DNA from 2 places in the Streptomyces sp. NPDC006602 genome. Region 2 is predicted to be linked to the other one. Evidence: riboswitches for the same ligand, from Rfam matches in the RefSeq annotation. Region 2 holds a riboswitch; the other holds the start of a gene.
The links. A riboswitch is a leader RNA that binds a small molecule or an ion and turns the genes downstream of it on or off. The one in region 2 is predicted to bind cyclic di-AMP.
Positions count from the first base shown of each region.

Region 1 (8,855 bases), on a different contig from region 2:
TCCACGCCCGCATCGCCGAGGAAGGCCGCCCGGAGGACGGGGCCGCCCCCTTCTCCATCGACGACGTCGCCGCCGGCATCGTCACCAAGCTCATCCACCGCCACCCGCACGTCTTCGGCGACGAGACCGCCACGACCCCCGACGAGGTCAAGGAACACTGGCTGCGCACCAAGGCGATAGAGAAGCAACGCGAGTCGGTGACAGACGGCGTCCCCCTCGGCCAGCCGGGTCTCGCCCTGGCGGCGAAGCTGGCCTCACGCGTCCGCACGGCGGGCCTCGAGGTCCCGCTCCCGACCGGCGAGGGCATCGGCTACGAGCTGCTCGCGCTGGCGGTACGGGCGGAGGCGGACGGGGTGGATCCGGAGGCGGCGTTGCGGGCGGCGGCTCGGGCGTACCGGGACGCGATCAGACAGACGGAGACGCGGTCGGAGTCGGCGGAGTGACCAACCAGCCCACGCCGCCCGCCCCCACTCCCGCCCTCTTCTCCTGGGAGTTCGCGACGGACCCCTACCCCGCCTACGCCTGGCTCCGCGAAAACGCCCCCGTCCACAAGACCGAACTCCCCAGCGGCGTGGAGGCCTGGCTGGTCACCCGTTACGCCGACGCCAAGCAGGCCCTCGCCGACCCGCGCCTGTCCAAGAACCCCGCGCATCACGACGAGCCCGCGCACGCCAAGGGCAAGACCGGCATCCCCGGGGAGCGCAAGGCCGAGTTGATGACGCATCTGCTCAACATCGACCCGCCGGACCACACGCGGCTGCGTCGGCTCGTATCCAAGGCGTTCACCCCGAGACGCGTCGCCGAATTCGCGCCCCGCGTGCAGGAGTTGACCGACCACCTCATCGACCAGTTCGCCGACAAGGGCAGCGCCGACCTCATCCACGACTTCGCCTTCCCGCTCCCCATCTACGCGATCTGCGACCTGCTCGGGGTCCCCCGCGCGGACCAGGACGACTTCCGCGACTGGGCGGGCATGATGATCCGGCACGGGGGCGGACCGCGTGGCGGGGTCGCACGGTCGGTGAAGAAGATGCGCGGCTATCTCGCCGAGCTCATCCACCGCAAGCGCGAGGCCCTTACGGCCCAGAGCACCCCCGGTGAGGACCTCATCTCCGGTCTGATCCGGGCCTCCGACCACGGCGAGCACCTCACCGAGAACGAGGCCGCGGCCATGGCCTTCATCCTCCTGTTCGCGGGATTCGAGACCACCGTCAACCTCATCGGCAACGGCACCTACGCCCTCCTGACCCACCCCGAGCAGCGAGGCCGGCTCCAGAAGGCCCTCGCCGCCGACGACACGGCACTGCTCGAGACCGGCGTGGAGGAACTCCTCCGATACGACGGCCCCGTCGAGCTCGCCACCTGGCGGTTCGCCACCGAGCCGCTGAGCATCGGCGGGCAGGACATCGCGGCCGGCGACCCCGTCCTCGTCGTACTGGCCGCTGCCGACCGGGATCCGGAGCGGTTCGCCGATCCGGACACCCTCGACCTCTCCCGGCGTGACAACCAACACCTCGGATACGGCCACGGCATCCACTACTGCCTCGGTGCCCCCCTGGCCAGACTGGAGGGGCAGACCGCGCTCGCCACGCTGCTCACCCGCCTCCCGGACTTGCAACTCGCCGTGGATTCCGCTGATCTGCGGTGGCGGGGCGGTCTCATCATGCGCGGACTGCGGACGTTGCCCGTCGAGTTCACGCCGCGTGTATGACTGCGCTCACCTGCGTAAAGCTGACCCACCCTCAACTCTGTGATCTTCACGTGATCTACGCGGCATTAACTTGTGACAAGTGATCGGCTGCCTATACGTTCACGGATCAGCGCGGCGCCTCACCCGCCGCGCTGGTCACTGTTGCCTCGCGAAAGGTCTCCGCATGCTCTCCGGGAACGGCCGCCATCGTCGCCCCCGCCAGGCTCCGGCCATCCTCGTCGCGGCCGGAGTGACCGGCTCCGCCATCGCGATCCCGCTCCTCGGTGCCACCGGCGCCAGCGCGGCGACCGGCACCACGTGGGACCAGGTGGCCAACTGCGAGACGGGCGGCTCCTGGAGCCAGGACAAAGGCGACGGGTACTACGGCGGACTGCACATCGCCCAGGAGGACTGGGAGCAGTACAGCGGCCTCGACTTCGCCTCGAGCCCCGACCAGGCCAGCCGCTCCCAGCAGATAGCCGTCGCCGAGAAGATCCTCGCGGCCAAGGGCGTGGGCTACTGGTCCACCTGCGGTCTGCTCAACGGCCTCAGCAAGGACTCGGGGGCGGCCGACGTCGACACGGGCGTGGCGGACGAGGTGACCTCGGGCGCCGACGAATCGTCCGGCTCGACCGGCTTGTCCGACTCCTCCCGATCGTCGGCCGACTCGCCCGGTGACACGTCTTCGGATGCGCCTTCGTCGTCCGCGTCGACCTCTCCGTCCGACGCCCGGTCGAATTCTTCCGGGAAGGCCGACAAGACCGGCGAGGGCGACAACCCGGCCAAGTCCGACACCTCGGCCGATTCCGACTCGACCCCCAGTGCCTCGCCGGACTCCGGCGGCGACTCCACAGGCGCGCCGAAACAGGACGACTCGGACAACTTCTGGCAAGAGGGCGGCTCTTCGGCCCTCGTCGACACCGGCGCCCTCGTCGCGGGCAAGCACCGCGGCGGCAGCGCCGACGAGACCGCGGTCGGCACCGACACCGCCAGTGCCGACACGAGCGCCTCCGGCGGCCGGCACGCCGCCCGCGCGGACTCGTACACCGTCCGCCCCGGAGACACTCTCGCGTCCATCGCCGACTCCCTTGACCTCGAAGGCGGGTGGCGTGAGCTCTACGCGGAGAACAAGCAGGCGATCGGCGCCGACCCGAGTGTCATCGCGCCCGGTCAGACCCTCATCGTAGGTATCGAATAGGGCGAAAACGAGCGGGAGTTCGCGCCGCATTTCGCGCTGAATGTCCGGTTCGGTGAAAGTGTGGGATGACTCTCAGAAGCCCTGATCGTCTTTGAAATTCCGCGGATCGCGTGTCTACCGTCAGGACCGCTCGCCAACACGAGCCCCGACTGCCGCAACGCCGAATCCTGCCAGCGGCCGTACGGGAACAGTCGTCGCGTAAAGCGCCGTAGGCAGGAGCGGGGGACCCAAGGTAAGTGCCGGGACCAGCAGTTGAAGCTGGCTCCGGCTTGGGGTGAAGCCATGTTCCGCAAGGGACGTGGCCGGGCAACTCAACCGGCCCGAACCCGACAGCTCACCTCGCAGGCGTCGGTGAGGGGATCCACCATGCTGTTTTCCGGCAAGGGCAAGCACCGCCGTCCGTCCAAGGCCACTCGTGCCATCGCCATCGCCGGTGTCACCGGTGCCGCCGTCGCCGCCCCGCTGATGGCGGCCGGCAACGCCTCCGCCGCCACCGCCTCCGAGTGGGACGCCGTGGCCCAGTGCGAGTCCGGCGGCAACTGGTCCATCAACACCGGCAACGGCTACTACGGCGGTCTCCAGTTCTCCGCCTCCACCTGGGCCGCGTACGGCGGCACGCAGTACGCCGCGCAGGCCAACCAGGCCTCCAAGTCCCAGCAGATCGCCGTCGCCGAGAAGGTCCTCGCCTCCCAGGGCAAGGGCGCCTGGCCGAACTGCGGCGTGAACCTGTCGAGCTCCGCCTACAACGGCAGCGCCGACACCTCGTCGAACACCTCCAGCGGCTCCTCGGGGACCACGACCCGTTCCACCGAGCAGCAGGCCTCCCGTTCCGCGGACCGCCCGGCCTCGAAGAAGACCGTCACCACCCCGACCGGCAAGAAGGTCAAGAAGGGCGACGGCGAGTACAAGGTCGTCTCCGGCGACACCCTCAGCTCCATAGCCGAGGAGAACGACGTCAAGGGCGGCTGGGCGAAGGTGTTCGAGCTGAACAAGGACATCGTCCAGGACGCCAACCTCATCTACCCGGGCCAGCAGCTGCACCTGAAGTGACACGCGGCTCGTAGCTGAACCACAGCGCTCTCCTGGACGTGGACTCCATAGTGGAGGCCTCGTGAGGGCCACCCCCGTCCCCACGGGCTCCCCGCTCCGGTGCGTCGTCCCCCGTACGCACCGGGGCGGGGCTTTTTGTGCCCCGCTTTTTGTTCCGTTCGGAAACAATTTACTTTCGGTTCTGTCCATGAGGTGGTCGACAGGCTGGCCGATCGCCCGGAGCCGGTTAGGCTCGTCTCGCAGAACCCACCGTGGTTCCGTGAGACCAGCGTCACATTGAAGAAGGAGATGCTCGTGCCGTCCATCGACGTCGTCGTAGCCCGGGAAATCCTGGACTCCCGAGGCAACCCCACGGTCGAGGTCGAGGTCGGCCTCGACGACGGCAGCACCGGCCGTGCCGCCGTTCCGTCCGGCGCCTCCACGGGCGCCTTCGAGGCCATCGAGCTCCGCGACGGTGACCCCAACCGCTACCACGGCAAGGGCGTGGAGAAGGCCGTCCTCGCCGTCATCGAGCAGATCGGCCCGGAGCTCGTCGGCTACGACGCCACCGAGCAGCGCCTGATCGACCAGGCGATGTTCGACCTGGACGCCACCGACAACAAGGGCTCGCTCGGCGCCAACGCCATCCTCGGCGTCTCGCTCGCCGTCGCCCACGCCGCCTCCGAGGCCAGCGACCTCCCCCTCTTCCGCTACCTGGGCGGCCCGAACGCGCACCTGCTGCCGGTGCCGATGATGAACATCCTGAACGGCGGCTCGCACGCCGACACCAACGTGGACATCCAGGAGTTCATGATCGCCCCGATCGGTGCGGAGTCCTTCTCCGAGGCCCTGCGCTGGGGCGCCGAGATCTACCACACCCTCAAGAAGGTGCTGAAGCGCAAGGGCCTGAACACCGGCCTCGGCGACGAGGGCGGCTTCGCCCCGAACCTCGGCTCCAACCGCGACGCCCTCGACCTCATCCTCGAGGCCGTCAAGGAGGCCGGTTACACCCCCGGCGAGCAGATCGGCCTCGCGCTCGACGTGGCCGCCTCCGAGTTCTACAAGGACGGCGTCTACCTCTTCGAGGGCAAGGAGCGCTCCGCCGCCGAGATGACGGAGTACTACGCCGAGCTCGTCGCGGACTACCCGCTCGTCTCCATCGAGGACCCGCTGTTCGAGGACGACTGGGCCGGCTGGAAGACCATCACCGACCAGCTCGGCGACAAGGTCCAGCTCGTCGGTGACGACCTGTTCGTCACCAACCCGGAGCGCCTGGCCCGCGGCATCGAGGAGGGTGTCGCCAACGCCCTGCTCGTCAAGGTCAACCAGATCGGCTCGCTGACCGAGACCCTGGACGCCGTCGAGATGGCCCAGCGCAACGGCTTCAAGTGCATGATGTCCCACCGCTCCGGCGAGACCGAGGACGTCACCATCGCCGACCTCGCCGTCGCCGTGAACTGCGGTCAGATCAAGACCGGTGCCCCGGCCCGCTCGGACCGCGTCGCCAAGTACAACCAGCTGCTGCGCATCGAGGAGATCCTCGACGACGCCGCGGTGTACGCCGGCCGCTCGGCCTTCCCGCGCTTCAAGGTCTGACCCTTCGAGGTCTGACCCTTCGAGGTCCGACCGCTTCAAGGGCTGCCCCTTACGGGGTCAAAGCCTTAGCCAGTCGTACGTACGTCCCCGTACCGGTCCCGTACCGTGTGCGGGGACGTACGCACGTGTGAGACGGGAGGCGGGGAAACATGGCCGTGAAGGACCGGGACCGTTTCTCCACCGCGACCAGGATCAAGCTGCTCGGCGAGCAGACCGCGGCGCGCGTCTACCGCTCCCAGACCAAGCGGCAGGCCCGCCGCTCCCGGCTCACCGGCCGGGCCGCGCTCCTCGCCCTGGTCCTGTGCACGCTGATCGTGGCCCTGGCGTATCCCATAAGGCAGTACGTCTCCCAGCGCGCCGAGATCGCCGGTCTCGAGCGGCAGCAGGAGCGGGCCCGGGAGCGGGTCGAGCAGCTGCGCGACCTCAAGGCGCGCTGGCAGGACGACGCGTACGCGCAGCAGCAGATCCGGCAGCGGCTCCACTATGTGCTGCCGGGGGAGACTGGTTACGTCGTCATCGACCCGGACGCGGCCAAGCAGTCGCGCGCCGACCTGGGTGCGGCCGACCGCCCCTGGTACGCGAACGTCTGGGACGGCGTCGACAAGTCCGACGCCTCCGACCAGTGATCCGACCAGTGATCCGACCAGCGAACTGACCGATAGAAAGACAGGCATGGAAACGCCCCCGCCCCCTACTGCGCGCACCGAGCCCACCGACGCGGACGTCGAGGCCTTCAGGCAGCAGCTCGGCCGGCCGCCGCGCGGTCTGCGCGCCATCGCCCACCGCTGCCCCTGCGGTCAGCCGGACGTCGTCGAGACGGCCCCCCGCCTCCCCGACGGCACGCCGTTCCCCACGCTGTACTACCTGACGTGCCCCAAGGCGAACTCCGCCATCGGCACCCTCGAGGCGAACGGCGTGATGAAGGAGATGACCGAGCGGCTGGAGAAGGACCAGGAGCTCGCCGCCGCCTACCGCGCCGCGCACGAGGACTACATCCGGCGCCGCGACGAGATCGAGGAGCTGAAGGGCTTCCCCAGCGCGGGCGGCATGCCGGACCGGGTGAAGTGCCTGCACGTCCTGGTTGCCCATTCCCTGGCGGCCGGCCCCGGGGTCAACCCGCTGGGCGACGAGGCGCTGGAGATGCTGCCGGAGTGGTGGCGGAAGGGGACGTGCGTGACGTCCGCCCAGGACGCCGCCCAGGTTCCGGAGGAGGCCAAGTGACCCGGGTCGCCGCCATCGACTGCGGTACGAACTCCATCCGGCTCCTCGTCGCCGACGCCGACCTGGCGACCGGCGAACTGGTCGACCTGGACCGCCGTATGACGATCGTCCGCCTCGGCCAGGGCGTCGACCGCACCGGCCGGCTCGCCCCCGAGGCCCTGGAGCGGACGTTCGCCGCCTGCCGCGAGTACGCGGCGGTCGTCAAGGAGCACGGTGCGGAGCGGCTGCGCTTCGCGGCGACCTCCGCCACCCGGGACGCGGAGAACCGGGACGAGTTCGTACGAGGGGTGCTGGACATCCTCGGGGTGGAACCGGAGGTCGTCACCGGCGACCAGGAGGCGGAGTTCTCCTTCACCGGCGCCACCAAGGAACTGACCGGCCGCGACGACCTCGCCAAGCCCTACCTCGTCGTGGACATCGGCGGCGGCTCGACCGAGTTCGTCGTCGGCGACGACCACGTGCGCGCGGCGCGCTCGGTCGACGTGGGCTGCGTCCGGATGACCGAGCGGCACCTGGTCCACGACGGGGTGGTGAGCGACCCGCCGTCCGAGGAGCAGATCGCGGCGATGCGGGCCGACATCGAGGCGGCCCTCGACCTCGCCGAGCAGACGGTCCCGTTGCGGGAGGCGCACACGCTGGTGGGTCTGGCCGGCTCGGTGACGACGATCTCTGCGATCGCCCTGGACCTCCCCGAGTACGACTCGACGGCCATCCACCACTCCCGTGTCCCGCACGAACGGGTCCGCGAGATCACCGAGTGGCTGCTGCACTCGACGCACGCCGAGCGCGCGGCGATTCCGTCGATGCATCCGGGCCGGGTGGACGTGATCGCCGCGGGTGCCCTCGTCCTGCTCTCGATCATGGAGCGGATCGGCGCGGAGGAGGTCGTGGTGAGCGAGCACGACATCCTCGACGGCATCGCGTGGAAAGCGGCGGAAGAGCTCGCGTAGCACTCTGCTGAGCAGGCCGGATGCCCGTTTGAGCACGTGCGAGAGGCCTTCACGGGGCACTCGGTGCGACACCGCCGAGAAAGTTCGTGAAGTTCTTCACAAGGAATTCGGCCCTCTCGGGGGACGAAGATGGGTCCGTTGGCCCTTCCGGGCGCCCCGCGCCCCTGTGAACGTGTTCAAAACAGACGGGCACGGACGTATCGCGGGGGCGATGGGGAGGGGGGTCGCAGGCGCCTCACGGGAGTGGTTTCGACCCAGAGAGGCAGCTCACGCGGCATTGACAACGCCCCGCCCTACACGCCGGTTCCTGCTCCGCACCATGACGTGGATCACGCGAGCGGCGGAGAATAGCACACACCCCCGGGAAGCTTGTGAAGGGGCGCACGAGCGACCCCCCTGAGGCGGGTGGATACTCGATGGCATGAGCACCACGGAGCGTCCCAGGATCCTCGTAGTAGGCGGTGGGTACGTAGGCCTGTACGCAGCTCGGCGCATCATGAAGAAGATGCGCTACGGCGAGGCGACCGTCACGGTCGTCGACCCCCGGTCGTACATGACCTACCAGCCCTTCCTTCCCGAAACCGCCGCCGGCAGCATCTCCCCGCGCCACGTCGTCGTCCCGCTGCGACGCGTGCTGCCCAAGGCGGAGGTCCTCACCGGCCGGGTCACCACCATCGATCAGGACCGCAAGGTCGCCACGATCTCCCCGCTGGTCGGCGAGGCGTACGAGCTGCCCTTCGACTACCTGGTCGTCGCCCTCGGCGCGGTCTCCCGCACCTTCCCGATCCCCGGCCTCGCCGAGCAGGGCATCGGTATGAAGGGCATCGAGGAGGCCATCGGCCTGCGCAACCACGTCCTCGAGCAGCTCGACAAGGCCGACTCCACGAACGACGAGGAGATCCGCCGCAAGGCGCTCACCTTCGTCTTCATCGGCGGTGGCTTCGCCGGTGCGGAGACCATCGGCGAGGTCGAGGACATGGCCCGCGACGCGGCCAAGTACTACAACAACGTCTCCCGCGAGGACATGCGCTTCGTCCTCGTCGACGCCGCCGACAAGATCCTGCCGGAGGTCGGCCCCAAGCTCGGCCAGTACGGCAAGGAGCACCTGGAGGGCCGTGGGGTCGAGGTCTACCTCTCCACCTCCATGGACTCCTGCGTCGACGGCCACGTG
Region 1 is NZ_JBIAHG010000011.1:91,876-100,730, forward strand. It holds gene ACFYO2_RS26330 (nucleoside triphosphate pyrophosphohydrolase) at 1-443, shown strand, start outside; gene ACFYO2_RS26335 (cytochrome P450) at 440-1,711, shown strand; gene ACFYO2_RS26340 (transglycosylase family protein) at 1,875-2,888, shown strand; cyclic di-AMP (ydaO/yuaA leader) riboswitch at 3,083-3,251, shown strand; gene ACFYO2_RS26345 (transglycosylase family protein) at 3,255-3,938, shown strand; gene eno (phosphopyruvate hydratase) at 4,227-5,513, shown strand; gene ACFYO2_RS26355 (septum formation initiator family protein) at 5,663-6,139, shown strand; gene ACFYO2_RS26360 (DUF501 domain-containing protein) at 6,186-6,734, shown strand; gene ACFYO2_RS26365 (exopolyphosphatase) at 6,731-7,684, shown strand; gene ACFYO2_RS26370 (NAD(P)/FAD-dependent oxidoreductase) at 8,106-8,855, shown strand, end outside.
Region 1: it holds a riboswitch for cyclic di-AMP, as region 2 does, so the genes downstream of both, ACFYO2_RS26345 (transglycosylase family protein) here and ACFYO2_RS41015 (M23 family metallopeptidase) in region 2, are expected to answer to the same signal.

Region 2 (8,855 bases):
CATGCCGAGCCCCGCCGCAACAGCGGATCGAAGTCCGCGTACCCCAAAGGCTTGTGTGGCCATGTCAACCCCCGAATCAGGCGGCCGTCCGCCGGTCGTCGGAGTGCGGGTCGACTGGAGGGGACCGGCGAGCGGAGGGCGGCGCTTGCCGCCTCCCAGAGTGCCGAGCGGCTCTGATCGGCGGGGAGGCGGAGAGGAGGCGCACGGAGGGAAGCGAGGGTCGCACAGTCCGGCGCCTTCCCCAACGTCTGCCCCGCAAGTGCTGCTGACAATCGTTCACTTCACCGCGATTCTTCCGGCTCGTATCCTGGGTCGGCATTCAATCCTCGTACGTGCGCCGGGCCGTGAGCCGGTGCGCGCGTCGGCGTGAGAGAGGTCGCACGTTGAGCCAGCCGAGCCCGCAGACCAGCGCAGGCACGCGTCCGGGTCCGAGTCCGACCGGGAGAACTGGGCCGCGCCAGATCCCGGTCGTCGTGCTCGCCGGCTTCCTGGGCTCCGGCAAGACCACGCTGCTCAACCACCTCCTCCACCGCAGCGGAGGCAGCCGTATCGGCGCCGTCGTCAACGACTTCGGGGCCGTCGAGATCGACGCGATGGCCGTCGCCGGCGCTCTCGGCGACTCCACGGTCTCCCTCGGCAACGGGTGTCTGTGCTGTGCCGTGGACGCCAGTGAGCTGGACGAGTACCTGGAGCGGCTCGCGCGGCCGTCCCTCGGTATCGACGTCATCGTGATCGAGGCCAGCGGGCTCGCCGAACCCCAGGAACTCGTGCGCATGGTGCTCGCCAGCGAGCATCCGGGGATCGTGTACGGCGGGCTGGTCGAGGTCGTCGACGCCGCCGAGTTCGGTGACACCCGCGCGCGGCATCCCGAGATCGACCGGCACCTCGGCCTCGCCGACCTCGTCGTCGTCAACAAGCTCGACCGGGCCGCCGACGGCGAGGGAGTCCTCGATCTGGTCCGGTCCCTCGTCGACCGGGCCGCCGTCGTGCCCGCCCGCCACGGCCGCGTCGACCCCGAGTTCCTCTTCGACTGCCGGCCCGGGGAGGAGCGCCTCGGGCAGCTGTCCTTCGACGACCTGCACGATCACGCGGAGGGCGACAGCCACGACCAGCACCTGCACAGCGGCTACGACAGCCTGTCCTTCGTCTCCGAAGTGCCCCTCGACCCGCGGCCGTTGATGCAGTTCCTCGACAGCAGGCCCGATGGCCTGTACCGGATCAAGGGGTACGTCGACTTCGGGCCGAACGACTCCGGGAACCGTTACGGCGTGCATGCCGTCGGGCGGTTCCTGCGCTTCTACCCGGAGCCCTGGACATCCGCCGACGCCCGCCTCACCCAGCTGGTGCTCATCGGCTCCGGCATCGACGCGCCCGCCCTCGGCAAGGAGCTTCAGGCGTGCAAGAGCGACGCCCCACACGCCGACGAGCACGGCATGTGGGGCGTTCTGCGCTACGTACGGGAACCGGACGAAGAGAACCCGGAGGAGGCTTAGACCGGACCCGCCACCACCGACACCGTCTTCGGCAGCGACACGCCCGAGCCGTCGCGGCGCGGGTCCATCTCCGGGAGGTCGGCCGGGGTGCCGTTCTTCTGCGCCGCCTTCGCCGGGACGGGGCCCGCCCAGGCCAGGGACAGACAGTCCTCGCCCTTGAGGAAGCGCTGGCAGCGGACGCCGCCGGTGGCGCGGCCCTTGCGTGGATACTGGTCGAACGGGGTGAGCTTGGCCGTGGTCTGGACGGAGTCGTCCAGCGTGCCGCGCGAGCCAGCGACCGTGAACACCACCGCTTCCGCGGCAGGGTCGACGGCCGTGAAGGAGATCACCTTCGCGCCCTCGGTGAGCTTGACGCCCGTCATGCCGCCGGCCGGGCGGCCCTGGGGGCGGACCTGGGAGGCCTGGTAACGCAGCAGCTGCGCGTCGTCCGTGATGAAGACCAGGTCTTCCTCGCCGGTGCGCAGCTCCACGGCGCCGACGATCCGGTCGCCCTCCTTGAGGCTGATGACCTCCAGCTCGCCCTTGTTGGTCGGATAGTCGGGGACCACGCGCTTGACGACGCCCTGCTCGGTGCCGATCGCCAGACCGGGGGAGGACTCGTCGAGCGTGGTCAGACAGATCACCGTCTCGTCGCCCTCCAGAGGGACGAACTCCGCCACCGGTGCGCCGCCCGAGAGGTTCGGCGCGGACGCGGTGTCCGGGAGCTGGGGCAGGTCGACGACGTTCACCCGGAGCAGGCGCCCGGAGGACGTGACCACGCCCACCTCGCCGCGCGCGGTGGCCGGCACCGCCGAGACGATCACGTCGTGCTTGGTGCGCCGGGCGTCGGCGTCCTCCGGGAACGGCTCGCCGTTCGCCGTGCGGGCCAGCAGCCCCGTGGAGGACAGGAGCACGCGGCAGGGGTCGTCGGCCACCTGGAGCGGCACGGCGGCCGCCGGGGCACCCGCCGACTCCAGCAGGACCGTACGCCGCTCGGTGCCGAACTTCTTCGACACCGCGGCCAGTTCGGCGGAGACCAGCTTGCGCAGCTCGGAGTCCGAGTCGAGGATCCGGGTCAGCTCCGCGATCTCCGCGTTCAGCCGGTCCTTCTCCGACTCCAGCTCGATGCGGTCGAACCTGGTCAGGCGGCGCAGCGGCGTGTCCAGGATGTACTGGGTCTGGATCTCGCTCAGCGAGAAGCGCTCGATCAGGCGCTGCTTGGCCTCGGCGGAGTTGTCGCTGGAGCGGATGAGGCGGATGACCTCGTCGATGTCGATCAGGGCGGTGAGCAGGCCCTCGACCAGGTGCAGACGGTCGCGCTTCTTGGTGCGGCGGAACTCGCTGCGGCGGCGCACGACCTCGAAGCGGTGGTCGAGGTAGACCTCCAGGAGTTCCTTGAGGCCGAGGGTGAGGGGCTGGCCGTCCACCAGTGCCACGTTGTTGACGCCGAAGGACTCTTCCATGGGCGTCAGCTTGTAGAGCTGCTCCAGGACCGCCTCCGGCACGAAGCCGTTCTTGATCTCGATGACCAGGCGCAGGCCGTGCGCCCGGTCGGTGAGGTCCTTGACGTCGGCGATGCCCTGCAGCTTCTTCGAGCCGACCAGGTCCTTGATCTTGGCGATGACCTTCTCGGGGCCGACCGTGAAGGGCAGCTCGGTGACGACCAGGCCCTTGCGGCGCGCCGTCACGTTGTCCACGGCCACCGTCGCGCGGATCTTGAAGGTGCCGCGGCCGGTCTCGTACGCGTCCCGGATGCCGGAGAGGCCGACGATGCGGCCGCCGGTGGGCAGGTCGGGGCCCGGGACGTGCCGCATCAGGGCCTCGAGGTCCGCGTTCGGGTAGCGGATCAGGTGGCGGGCGGCCGCGATGACCTCGGCCAGGTTGTGCGGCGGCATGTTCGTGGCCATGCCGACCGCGATGCCCGACGCCCCGTTCACCAGGAGGTTCGGGAAGGCGGCCGGCAGCGCCACCGGCTCCTGCTCCTGGCCGTCGTAGTTGGGGTTGAAGTCGACCGTGTCCTCGTCGATCGACTCGGTCATCAGGCTCGTCGCCTCGGCCTGGCGGCACTCGGTGTACCGCATGGCGGCCGGCGGGTCGTCATTGCCCAGCGAGCCGAAGTTGCCGTGGCCGTCGACCAGCGGGACACGCATCGAGAAGGGCTGGGCCATGCGCACCAGGGCGTCGTAGATCGACGCGTCGCCGTGCGGGTGCAGCTTGCCCATCACCTCGCCGACGACACGGGCGCACTTCACGTAGCCGCGGTCGGGGCGCAGCCCCATCTCGTTCATCTGGTAGACGATGCGGCGGTGCACCGGCTTGAGGCCGTCACGGGCGTCCGGCAGGGCGCGGGAGTAGATGACCGAGTACGCGTACTCGAGGAAGGAGCCCTGCATCTCGTCGACGACGTCGATGTCGAGGATCTTCTCCTCGTACGAGTCGTCGGGCGGCGGGGTCTTCGTGCTGCGGCGGGCCATCGCTGCCGGCTCCTCCTGTTTCTGGTAGTTCGCCTACGGGGCGTTCGCGTCGGTGACGAGAGCCCGGCCGTGCTCAGCCCTTCGGGCCTTGGCGTGCTCGACCTCTCGACACCGACGCGTCCCTTCGGCTCACTCGTGCTGAAGCGTGAACGGGACTGACGCGGACCATTGTGGACCGCGGGACTGACAGTGCGGGCCAGGGGCCGCTGTCGGCCGCCCCCGCCGGGTGCGGGCGGGCGCCTGACCGCGGTTGCCCGCAGGCTACGCGATCTCGCTCACGGCGTACGTCGTCCGGGAACTTCGCCGACCGCCCGCACGCTTGCATACAGTGGCAGGACCGGCAGGAAAACCGCGGTTTCAGCGACCGCGACCGCGATCGAAGGGACGTACATGCCCATGGGTCACACGGCCACAGCCCAGGCAGGCTCCGGCGGACTGACAGCGACCGAGCACCGCCTGGCCAACGGCCTGCGCGTGGTGCTCTCCGAGGACCATCTGACCCCCGTCGCGGCGGTGTGCCTCTGGTACGACGTCGGCTCGCGCCACGAAGTCAAGGGTCGTACCGGCCTGGCTCACCTCTTCGAGCACCTTATGTTCCAGGGATCCGGCCAGGTCAAGGGCAACGGCCACTTCGAGCTGGTCCAGGGCGCAGGCGGGTCGCTCAACGGCACGACCAGCTTCGAGCGCACCAACTACTTCGAGACCATGCCCACCCACCAGCTGGAGCTCGCACTCTGGCTGGAGGCCGACCGCATGGGCTCGCTGCTGGCCGCCCTCGACGACGAGTCCATGGAGAACCAGCGGGACGTCGTCAAGAACGAGCGCCGGCAGCGCTACGACAACGTCCCCTACGGCACGGCGTTCGAGAAACTGACCGCCCTGGCTTACCCGGAGGGCCACCCCTACCACCACACCCCGATCGGCTCGATGGCCGACCTGGACGCGGCCACCCTGGAGGACGCGCGCGCGTTCTTCCGCACGTACTACGCGCCGGGCAACGCCGTCCTGTCGGTCGTCGGCGACATCGACCCGGAGCAGACGCTCGCCTGGATCGAGAAGTACTTCGGGTCCATCGCGCCGCACGACGGGAAGCCCGTGCCCCGCGACGGCTCGCTGCCCGAGATCATCGGTGAGCAGCTGCGGGAGATCGTCGAGGAGGAGGTGCCCGCGCGCGCCTTGATGGCCGCCTACCGGCTCCCGGAGGACGGCACGCGCGCGTGCGACGCGGTCGACCTGGCGCTCACCGTCCTCGGCGGCGGCGAGTCGTCCCGCCTCTACAACCGGCTCGTACGGCGCGACCGTACGGCGGTGGCGGCCGGCTTCGGTCTGCTGCGGCTGGCCGGAGCGCCCTCCCTGGGCTGGCTGGACGTGAAGACCTCCGGTGACGTCAAGGTGCCGGTCATCGAGGCCGCCATCGACGAGGAGCTCGCCCGGTTCGCCGAGGAGGGCCCCACGGCAGAGGAAATGGAGCGCGCCCAGGCCCAGTTGGAGCGCGAATGGCTGGACCGGCTCGGCACGGTCGCGGGCCGCGCCGACGAACTGTGCCGGTACGCGGTGCTGTTCGGCGACCCGCAGCTCGCCCTGACCGCCGTACAGCGCGTCCTTGACGTGACGGCCGAGGAGGTCCAGGAGATCGCCAAGGCCCGCCTGCGCCCCGACAACCGCGCGGTGCTCGTCTACGAGCCGATCGCCCCCGAAACCCCCGCCGACCAGGACGAGAACGAGGAGGCGGCCCGGTGACCGAGCTCGCCACGATGGAATTCCACCCCCAGCCCCAGGCGGGAGAGGCCAGGCCCTGGGCCTTCCCGGCGCCCGAGCGCGGGACGCTCGACAACGGCCTGACCGTGCTGCGCTGCCACCGGCCCGGCCAGCAGGTCGTCGCCGTGGAGGTGCTCCTGGACGCACCGCTGGAGGCCGAACCGGCCGGCCTGGACGGCGTCGCCACGATCATGGCGCGGGCCTTCTCCGAGGGCACCGACAAGCACTCCGCCGAGGAGTTCGCCGCCGAGCTGGAGCGCTGCGGCGCCACCCTCGACTCGCACGCCGACCACCCCGGCGTACGGCTGTCCCTGGAGGTCCCGGTCTCGCGCCTGGCCAAGGCGCTGGGCCTGCTGTCCGACGCCCTCAGGGCGCCCGCGTTCGCGGACAGCGAGGTCGAGCGACTGGTGCGCAACCGCCTGGACGAGATCCCGCACGAGCTGGCCAACCCGTCCCGGCGTGCCGCCAAGGAGCTCTCCAAGGAGCTCTTCCCGGCCACCTCGCGCATGTCGCGCCCGCGCCAGGGCACCGAGGAGACGGTCGAGAACATCGACTCCTCGGCCGTGCGCGGCTTCTACGAGAAGCACGTCCGCCCCGCCACCGCCACCGTGGTGGTCGTCGGCGACCTCACCGGCATCGACCTCGACGCGCTGCTCGGAGACACGCTCGGCTCCTGGACCGGTTCCGCGGCCCAGCCCCGTCCCGTGCCGCCGGTGACCGCCGACGACACCGGCAGGGTCGTCATCGTGGACCGCCCCGGAGCCGTCCAGACGCAGCTGCTGATCGGCCGTATCGGCCCAGACCGGCACGACCGCGTGTGGCCCGCGCAGGTGCTCGGCACCTACTGTCTGGGCGGCACCCTCACCTCCCGCCTGGACCGCGTCCTGCGGGAGGAGAAGGGTTACACCTACGGCGTGCGGGCGTTCGGGCAGGTCATGCGCTCCGCGCCGGACGGCACCGGCGCCGCGATGCTCGCCATCAGCGGCTCCGTCGACACCCCGAACACCGGTCCAGCACTCGACGACCTGTGGACAGTGCTGCGCACCCTCGCCGCCGGAGGGCTCACCGACGCCGAGCGTGACATCGCCGTGCAGAACCTCGTCGGGGTGGCACCGCTGAAGTACGAGACCGCGGCGGCCGTGGCGAGCACGCTGGCCGACCAGGTCGAGCAGCACCTGCCGGACGACTTCCAGGCGACGCTGTACCAGCAGCTCGCCGCGACCGGCACCGTGGAGGCCACCGCGGCGGTCGTGAGCGCCTTCCCGGTCGACCGGCTGGTGACGATCCTCGTCGGGGACGCGGCGCAGATCAGGGAGCCCGTCGAGGCCCTCGGCATCGGCGAAGTCACCGTCGTCTCGGCGGAGTAGGCGCACGCGCGCGTAGCGCGGTGGGCGTAGGCGCGCCCAGGGGCCCTGGTGACCGGAGAGTCACCAGGGCCCCTCCATGTCCGAATTGAGGGAGAGGTTGCCTGTCTGCCCTGTGGCATGCGCTACAAAAGCCGTGATCCGTTTGGGGATTGAAAGTTGCCGCGTTTAGCGTCATGCGGGCTGTTCGTCAGGCAGTGCGCCGCACCCGCGGCACCGGACAGTCATCGCCGAGTCCCCACATGGCGCGAGCCAGGGGAGCCGGGGACCCACACCACAAGTCCCTGGGGTGAATCGGACGCCCGCGCGCACCGCGAGGGGGCCCGTAGGAGACCTTCCTGCTCCGAACCCGTCAGCTAACCCGGTAGGCGAGAAGGAAGGAAAGGACCAGCCACCACATGGCGTTCACCTGCGCCACCGGGAAGCACCGTCGTCCCAGCCGGATGAAGCGCACCACCGCCCGTGCGGCGGGCGTGGCGGCGCTGACCACCACCGGCGTCATCGGCACCCTGGCCGCCCCGGCGCTCGCCGCCGAACCGGCCGCCGAGCAGACCGGTCTCATCCCCGTCATCAGCACCGACAACTCGATCGCCGACCAGATCGACGCCCAGGCCGCCGCCCAGAAGCAGGCCGCCGAGCAGGCCGAGGCGCGGAAGAAGGCCGAGGAGGCCGCGCGCAAGCAGGCTGCCGCCGAGGCCAAGAAGGCGGTCGCCGAGGCCAAGCAGGCCCGCGAGGCCAAGGAGCGCGCCGCCCGGGAGGCCGAGCGCAAGATCCTCAACGCCTTCGTCGCCCCCGTCTCCGGCTCGTACATCTCGACCGGCTACAAGTCCGGCGGCGCCGTCTGGTCCTCCGGCAGCCACACCGGCGTCGACTTCCACGCAGCGAGCGGCACCTCCGTCCACGCGGTCGGCTCCGGCACGGTCGTCGAGGCCGGCTGGGGCGGGTCGTACGGGAACAACGTCGTGATCAAGATGAACGACGGCACGTACACCCAGTACGGCCACCTGTCCTCCATCGGCGTCTCCGTCGGCCAGACGGTCACCCCGGGGCAGCAGATAGGCCTCTCCGGCGCCACCGGCAACGTCACCGGGCCGCACCTCCACTTCGAGGCCCGCACCACCGCGGAGTACGGCTCGGACATCGACCCCGTCGCCTACCTCCGCTCGCACGGTGTGAACGTCTGACGCTCGCGCCCGCGAACGACCCACGCGTGCGTCCCGGCATCGTCTGACGACAGACGGCTCCGCATCCCGAAGCCCCGGCTCCCCCAGCCGGGGCTTTCGGCGTTTGGGACGACCGTCTGTCCAAAAAATATCCATGGATTCCGGCCCGCCATCGGAAATTCCCGCTGATTGCAATAGAGTCACTGAACACACGTCAATCGTCGACGTTTCACGGGGATTAAAGCGGAGGTCGGTCATGCGTATTCCGGCGCACTCGGTATGCACGGCGATCCGGGACGACATCGTCGCGGGTGTCTACGAGCGCGGCAGCCGACTCACCGAGGAACTGCTCGCGCGCCGCTACGGCGTCTCGCGCGTCCCCGTCCGGGAGGCCCTGCGCACGCTGGAGGCGGAGGGCTTCGTGGTGACCCGGCGGCACGCGGGCGCGTGCGTCGCGGAACCCACCGAACAGGAGGGCGCCGACCTGCTGGAGATGCGCATGCTCCTGGAGCCGCTCGGCGCCTCCCGGGCCGCCCAGCGGCGGACCGAGGCCCATCTCAAGGTGCTGCGCGGCCTGGTCCGGCTGGGCCAGGAGCGTGCCAGGCGGGGCAACAGTGAGGATCT
Region 2 is NZ_JBIAHG010000033.1:28,488-37,342, reverse strand. It holds gene ACFYO2_RS41040 (DUF6082 family protein) at 1-63, opposite strand, end outside; gene ACFYO2_RS41035 (CobW family GTP-binding protein) at 474-1,493, shown strand; gene ACFYO2_RS41030 (DNA topoisomerase (ATP-hydrolyzing) subunit A) at 1,490-3,946, opposite strand; gene ACFYO2_RS41025 (M16 family metallopeptidase) at 4,337-5,686, shown strand; gene ACFYO2_RS41020 (M16 family metallopeptidase) at 5,683-7,071, shown strand; cyclic di-AMP (ydaO/yuaA leader) riboswitch at 7,287-7,453, shown strand; gene ACFYO2_RS41015 (M23 family metallopeptidase) at 7,467-8,252, shown strand; gene ACFYO2_RS41010 (GntR family transcriptional regulator) at 8,488-8,855, shown strand, end outside.